3 regions of the Vibrio owensii genome follow, and region 3 is predicted to be linked to each of the others. Evidence: predicted binding sites of a transcription regulator. Region 3 holds the regulator's gene; each other region holds the start of a gene.
What was found. Region 3 encodes PurR, which represses purine synthesis genes. Its sites were predicted from a motif close to TNANGNAAACGTTTNCNTNA; they were not measured.
Positions count from the first base shown of each region.

Region 1: a site for PurR is predicted at 1,003-1,022, ahead of A9237_RS07450 (uracil-xanthine permease family protein). Genes of this name have one in related genera too.
Region 2: a site for PurR is predicted at 1,163-1,182, ahead of A9237_RS20720 (formate--tetrahydrofolate ligase). Genes of this name have one in related genera too.

Region 1 covers NZ_CP019959.1:1,657,778-1,660,058, forward strand. Annotated here, with positions in the region: gene A9237_RS07445 (S9 family peptidase) at 1-942, shown strand, start outside; gene A9237_RS07450 (uracil-xanthine permease family protein) at 1,195-2,281, shown strand, end outside.
Region 2 covers NZ_CP019960.1:930,317-932,597, forward strand. Annotated here, with positions in the region: gene A9237_RS20720 (formate--tetrahydrofolate ligase) at 1-1,096, opposite strand, end outside; gene A9237_RS20725 (inosine/guanosine kinase) at 1,366-2,281, opposite strand, start outside.
Region 3 covers NZ_CP019959.1:731,292-733,572, reverse strand. Annotated here, with positions in the region: gene A9237_RS03180 (TfoX/Sxy family DNA transformation protein) at 1-211, opposite strand, end outside; cyclic di-GMP riboswitch class I at 328-417, opposite strand; gene purR (HTH-type transcriptional repressor PurR) at 703-1,707, opposite strand; gene torD (molecular chaperone TorD) at 2,152-2,281, opposite strand, start outside.

The sequences.
Region 1 (2,281 bases), 930 kb from region 3:
GGTCATCAAGTTCGCCTAGTCAGTGAAACTGAAGCTGGTGATGCTTACGTCATTATGGCCTTTAACGATAGAAACCCTGGGGATTACTACTTATTTACCACCGAGCCAAAAGAAATTCGTTATCTGTTCTCGGCACGAGAGTGGTTAGACCCAGAGAAAATGGCTGAAGTGAAGCCTTTTGAGTTCACCAGTCGAGACGGGAAAACCATCTCAGGTTATCTGACATTGCCACCAAATACTGAAGCAAAAAACCTCCCTCTGATCGTCAATCCGCATGGCGGTCCTCATGGTCCACGAGATTGGTGGCGTTTTACCGAGGAGAATCAGTTTCTCGCGAACAATGGTTATGCTGTTATGCAAGTAAACTTCCGTGGCAGTGGTGGTTTCGGTAAGCAGTTTGAAGAGGCTGGCTATCGTAAATGGGGAACGAACATTCAATATGACATCATCGACGCCACCAAACACATTGTCGCAGAAGGCATCGCAGATAAAGAACGCATCTGTATTTCTGGCGGAAGCTTTGGTGGATACAGTGCATTGCAATCAGCCACCCTTGCACCTGAGTTGTTTCAGTGCGCCGTGGGCAGTGCCGGTGTTTATGACCTTGAGTTGATGTTCACCGAAGGTGATGTGCCCGATAGCCGCATGGGATTAAGCTTTTTGAAAGAAGTACTGGGAACCGACCCTAAAGTCTGGAAAGCCATGTCTCCAACTCATAATGCAGACAAGTTAAAAGCTTCTATTCTTCTCGTACATGGGGGAAAAGATCAACGTGCGCCGATTGAACATTATGAGGCAATGGCTAAAGCACTCGACAAGCTCAACTATCCATACGAATCTTTTGTGTTAGACGATGAAGGACATGGCTTTTACAAAGATGAACACCGAGCTAAATATTACGCTCATGTGTTGGGCTTCTTCGATAAGCACTTAAAAAACTAACCTCCCAAAGTAAAACCTCAAAGGCGATAACCATTCCGTTATCGCCTTTTCTTTCCAGCCCAAAGCAAACGTTTGCTTTTTGAATAAATCCCTCTATAATCGCGCTCAAAATTTATGGTGTGCACCTTGTCACATCAAACCAACCTGAGTTGACACTGATTAACAGCAATCACAGGTCATAACGTCAACTCCACCCAGCACTCCCATTCAGCGAGCTATGGGGCAAGAATTATTGCGACTAGCGAGACAAACATGACAACTTCAAACCGAACTTCGGAACTGGTCTATCAGTTAAACGATCGTCCACCACTACCTCAGACCATTTTTGCTGCACTTCAGCACTTATTGGCGATGTTCGTAGCCGTTATTACCCCTTCTCTGATCATTTGTCAGTCTTTGGGTGTGCCTGCTGACCAAACCAACACCATCATCAGCATGTCACTGTTTGCATCTGGCGTGTCTTCCTTTATTCAAATTCGTACCTTTGGCCCTATCGGCTCTGGTTTGCTTTCAGTGCAAGGCACCAGCTTTAACTTCTTAGGTCCAATCATTGGTGCGGGTCTTTCTCTTAAGGCAGGCGGCGCTGATCTTAGCACCATGATGGCAGCGATTTTCGGTACTATCTTGGTGGCGTCTTTTGCTGAAATCCTGCTATCTCGCGTCCTAGAACACGCACGCCGCATCATCACGCCATTAGTATCTGGCATTGTCGTGACGCTTATCGGTCTGACACTTATCCAAGTAGGTTTGGTGTCAATGGGCGGTGGCTACGCGGCAATGAGCGATGGCTCTTTCGGTAGCCTAGACAAGTTAGCTCTAGCTGGCACAGTACTTGGCTTGATCGTAATTCTTAACCGTTCAAAGAACCCTTACCTACGCGTAGCTTCTATCGTGATTGCAATGCTAGTTGGCTATGTCATGGCGTACTTCATGGGCATGGTCGATACCTCAACACTGGGCGAAACTGACCTCATCGCACTGCCGATCCCAATGCAATACGGCTTAAGCTTCGACTGGTCGCTGTTTATTCCACTGGTTCTGATTTTCTTCATTACGGCACTAGAAGCAATTGGTGACATCACCGCAACGTCTGAGGTTTCCGGTGAGCCAGTGAAAGGTCCGGTTTACATGAAGCGCATCAAAGGCGGCGTATTAGCTGACGGTCTGAACTCAGCGATTGCAGCAGTATTCAACAGCTTCCCGAACTCTACCTTTAGCCAAAACAACGGCATCATCATGCTCACTGGTGTAGCAAGCCGTTACGTGGGTTACTTCATTTCAGGCATGTTGGTGATTCTGGGTCTTTTCCCAGGTGTGGCAAGCTTTGTTCAGCTGATTC
Region 2 (2,281 bases), on a different replicon from region 3:
TGGCCATACCCGGGCGTAAATCATAGTGACCTGAGTTTGCTTTTAAACCACGTAACGTAGCGACAATCACGACACAATCTGGTGCACGACCCGCTGCAGACGCTTTAATGTTACATGCTTTCTCGAACCCCATGTCTGAGCCAAAACCTGCCTCAGTGACAACGTAACTAGAGAGTTTCAATGCAATTTGGTCTGCGATGATAGAAGAGTTACCGTGAGCGATGTTCGCAAATGGACCCGCGTGGATCAGGGTTGGCACACCTTCTAGTGTTTGCATCAAAGTTGGTGCAATCGTCTCTTTTAGTGTAACCGCCATTGCTCCGGCAACTTGTAAGTCTTCAGTTGTCACTGGAAGGCCGTCTAAGTTGTAAGCCACGACGATACGGCCAATGCGTTGACGCAAATCTTTTAAGTCTTTAGCTAAAGCGAGTATCGCCATTAGCTCAGAAGCGGCAGAGATATCAAAACCTTCTTCACGTTCAAAGCCGTTGATAGTTTTGCCTTCTTCATTGAGACCAATCTTAACCATGCGTAGTGCACGGTCGTTATGGTCCATCACGCGCTTCCAAGTGATTCGTTCGACGTTGATTTTTAGCGCTTTTAAGCCAGTACGTGTTTCGAAGGCTTCGTAGCCTTCACGTTGTTCATGATAAAGGCGAGCATCTAATGCGGCTGAAGCCAAGTTATGTGCCGCTGTTACCGCATGAATATCACCAGTGAGATGTAGGTTTAACTCATCCATTGGTGCAACTTGGGAGTAACCACCACCTGCAGCGCCACCTTTGACACCAAAGACTGGCCCCATTGATGGTTGACGGATACACGCCATAACAGATTGGTTTATCTTAGATAAACCTTGAGAAAGGCCGATTGTGGTTACGGTTTTACCTTCACCCAGAGGGGTAGGTGTAATTGCAGTAACCAACACCAACTTGCCGTCTTGATTTGCGTTTAAGCGATCAAGACATTGGGGATGAACTTTAGCTTTGTGTTTTCCGTGTGTATCGAACTCTTGTGGTAAAAGACCGGCATTGGCAGCGACGGTAGCGATAGAAGACAACGGTGTGTTTCGGCAAATTTCAATATCAGACTGCATGGATACTCCAAAAAAATGGCTAACACGTGGCGTTCAACATCAAGCAAGCAAAAGACTTAGCAAGAGTTGCGCAAACGTTTGCGCGGGAATAATACTGGTAAAAAACGAGGTGTAAAGCAGTTCGTGCGCCTTAGCGTGCTACATCATAACAAAAAACACTAATTACTGCGCTACATCATAACAAAAAACACTAATTACTGCGCTAGATCAAAACAAAAAGGCCGCCAAATGGTGACCTTCGCATATTTATTGCTCTAAGTACTTGGTTCTTAGCGATCCCAATAGGTTTCTTCTAGGCTATCTTCACGCTCTGGTAGTGCTCGTGATAGGCGAGGAGAGTGCTGAATTAACACCTCGTAGCTCACACGGTTTGCGTACTTACAAATCTGAGATAGAGAAGAGTAAGTTAGGCAGCGTACTTCGTGTTTTTCAGAGTTTGGCACTTCTTTATGGTGGAACGAGTTCGCCGCCATGTCGTGCAGAAGCGCTGACAATGCTGCATCACCTGCACCGTTGGTGTTCTTGATCTCAAGTGGACCACCAAGGTAAGGGCCAATGTGTGAGTACACTTTCATTGGGTTTTGGCAATCGTCTTTACGCATTGCACGGCTAAACTCAAACTTGTTGAACTCTTCAATAGAGCCTTCAAGAATATCGTGCGTCGTTTCGCGTTTCACTTCCTCATCAGTGTAACCCGCCATGTAAAGACCGTCAGGACCTGCAGTACAAAGAACTAGATCTACCCACTCCAGTGCTTTATTCGCTGCTGCAAGTGGATCGCCTTCGCCAGTCAGTGCTGCGCCTTCTTCTTCATTCATTGCAACAACAGATACGTTCTCGCGAATGTACTCTTGCCACCATTCAGCGTTGCCTTCGATCACATACTTAGTACCAAGCGTCAGTACTACAGGGACCTCGTGCTTCTTAGCAAACTCAATCGCACGTTGAACTGCTTGAGGCATTTGATCTTCTTCTTTACCACGCATTAGGTAAGAAGAAACAACCAGAGCAGATGCTTTGGTAAATACTTCTTCTGGAATGCTCTCAGGAGAGAGTTTGTTCATGTGACCTTCGTTGATCGCGAAAGTACGTTCGCCATCGTGAGTGATCAACGTGTAACAACGACCAATTGGACCATCTACGGTTTGTAGGTGGTTTAGGTTCATACGAGAAGAGGTACGGCAC
Region 3 (2,281 bases):
CACGTTTCTTGTAGACGTACGGTTTTAATCCTTGAGTCTCGAAGTCAGATGAAGTTTGTTGGTCAGCTCGTATATGAAGTTGATTGTTCACAACTAGTGCAAACATCGTTTCATCGGCGAAGAGCCCAAAGCCGCCAAACATTGAGCGCGACTTGATATTACCAAGTGCCTCAAACAGCTTCATTGAGTCTTTGAGTATCGGTTTATCCATGATGTGTTATCTCGGTGTAATTAATATTACGCCACCAAAAATCAGGTCCGAGAGATTAGCAAATGCATGCAGACACAATGTCATTAAAGGGTAAACTCACTTAATGCATATTTGCCATCGGTAACCCCGCTACCTTCCATCTAATAAGATGGTTCAGGCCGGAGGCTTTGCGTCCCACCCTTTCGAATGGTTTGCCCTGTGCGTGACTCTTTGAGAATACTTCGTATATTGAATTAACATCACGTTTCAAATATAAAAGTGTGATCTTGGTTCAGTTAATAGCGTTAAATTGATGTGTTTTGTTTCATATTGCTGAGCATCTACTTGTCATACAAAAGCTTGATGTAGGAAATGGACTACACCTTAATTAAAACAGCAACTTATCGAAGTTTAAGGTTGTATTCTTGAACTGAAATATTAAGGGAAAGTTATTTTTAGGCATTAAAAAAGCGCCCATAAGAGCGCTTTGTAAAATGAGTTCGCAGATGAGGTTAGTTTAGTTTCTTAACCGTGTTGCGAACAACGATCTCTGGTTGCATCTCGAACACACGTTTCTCGTGTTCTTTGTCTTTGATGCGCTCCAAAAGGATCTCAAATGCGTTTTTACCCACACGACGTTTTGGTTGGTGGATAGTCGTTAGCGGTGGAGAAAAGTATTCTGCAAGCTCAATGTTGTCGTAACCGATCACGGATACATCATCCGGTACTTTGATACCGTTTTGCTGCAAGCGGCTCATTAAGCCTAGCGCCATTGTGTCGTTAAAGCAGAAGACAGCCGTTGGGCGTTTTTCCATTGCAGTGATGTTATCTGCCGCCAGTACAGCAGTATCACACTCAAAGTTACCTTCAAGAACCCAATCTTCGTTAACCGTTAGGTTTGCTTCCGCCATCGCTCGGCGGTAACCAGCGATACGCTCTTGGCACGCCGCTTTTTCAAAATGACCGCTCAAACATGCGATGTCAGTGTGACCGTTATCGATCAGGTATTTCGTCGCGATGTAGCCGCCTTCTTCCGAGTTATCGATGATCTTATCTGCCTGTGAGCTCTCAGGGCCCCAGTCCATCACAACTTTTGGAATGTCAGAATGGCGGTCTAGCATCTCTTTTAGCTCTTCCGTCAAGTCAGAACACATTACTAGGATGCCATCTACGCGTTTCTCAGCTAGCATGCGGATGTAGTCACGTTGCTTCTCGTAGATACCGCCCGTGTTACAAAGAATTAGAGTGTAACCTTGACGGTAACAGTAACTCTCAACACCATCGATGACTTCAGAGAAGAATAGGTTGGTTGATTGAGTAACTAACATACCGATAGTACGAGTAGAGTTGCACTTCAAGCTACGAGCAACGGCGCTTGGCGCGTAATTTAGTTCATCAACCGCTTTCATTACTTTTTCTTGGGTTGCTTCTGCAACAAAGCGAGTTTTGTTAATTACGTGCGAAACCGTTGTGGTAGAAACGCCGGCTAAGCGAGCAACGTCTTTAATAGTGGCCATAAATGATGTCCTGTATCGAGCTACTGAATACCGTGAGTGAAGACAACCATACGCTTAGGGTCTTGCACAAACCGAGCAACTGCAAGAAAGGGCATTGCTGAGATATTTGGCAGTGGTTGTTCCGAATCGGTATAAAAAGATTTGTAGCAACATTTGTTGCTGAGACTCATATTCCCTTCTTTTATAAGTGAGGAATTAGTCAGCAATCATGTTAAGAAAACACAAAAACCGCTATATTTCAGCGGTTTACATATAAATCATATTTAATCGTTTGCGCTCACATTTTAGACTGATGTGGGCAGGCTGGCAATATTTTCAGCGGTTGTTTTGTGCCCTTGAGGTCACATTTTCACGGCTAAATTGGTTGGGTTTCTTTAAGCCAGATTAAAACTAAACGAATAAAATAGGGAGCCTAAATAGCAGGCTCCCTAAAATAGGCGGCAATTATTCACCAAGAAGGTAGGTGCTGTCCAGTTTACAAAATGCAATTAATAGTTGCGCAACGCTAACATAGAAGCCAAATTCGTCGAACTGCTTACATTTAGCGGCAAACTGAGGTAGCCAAGTCAAAAGA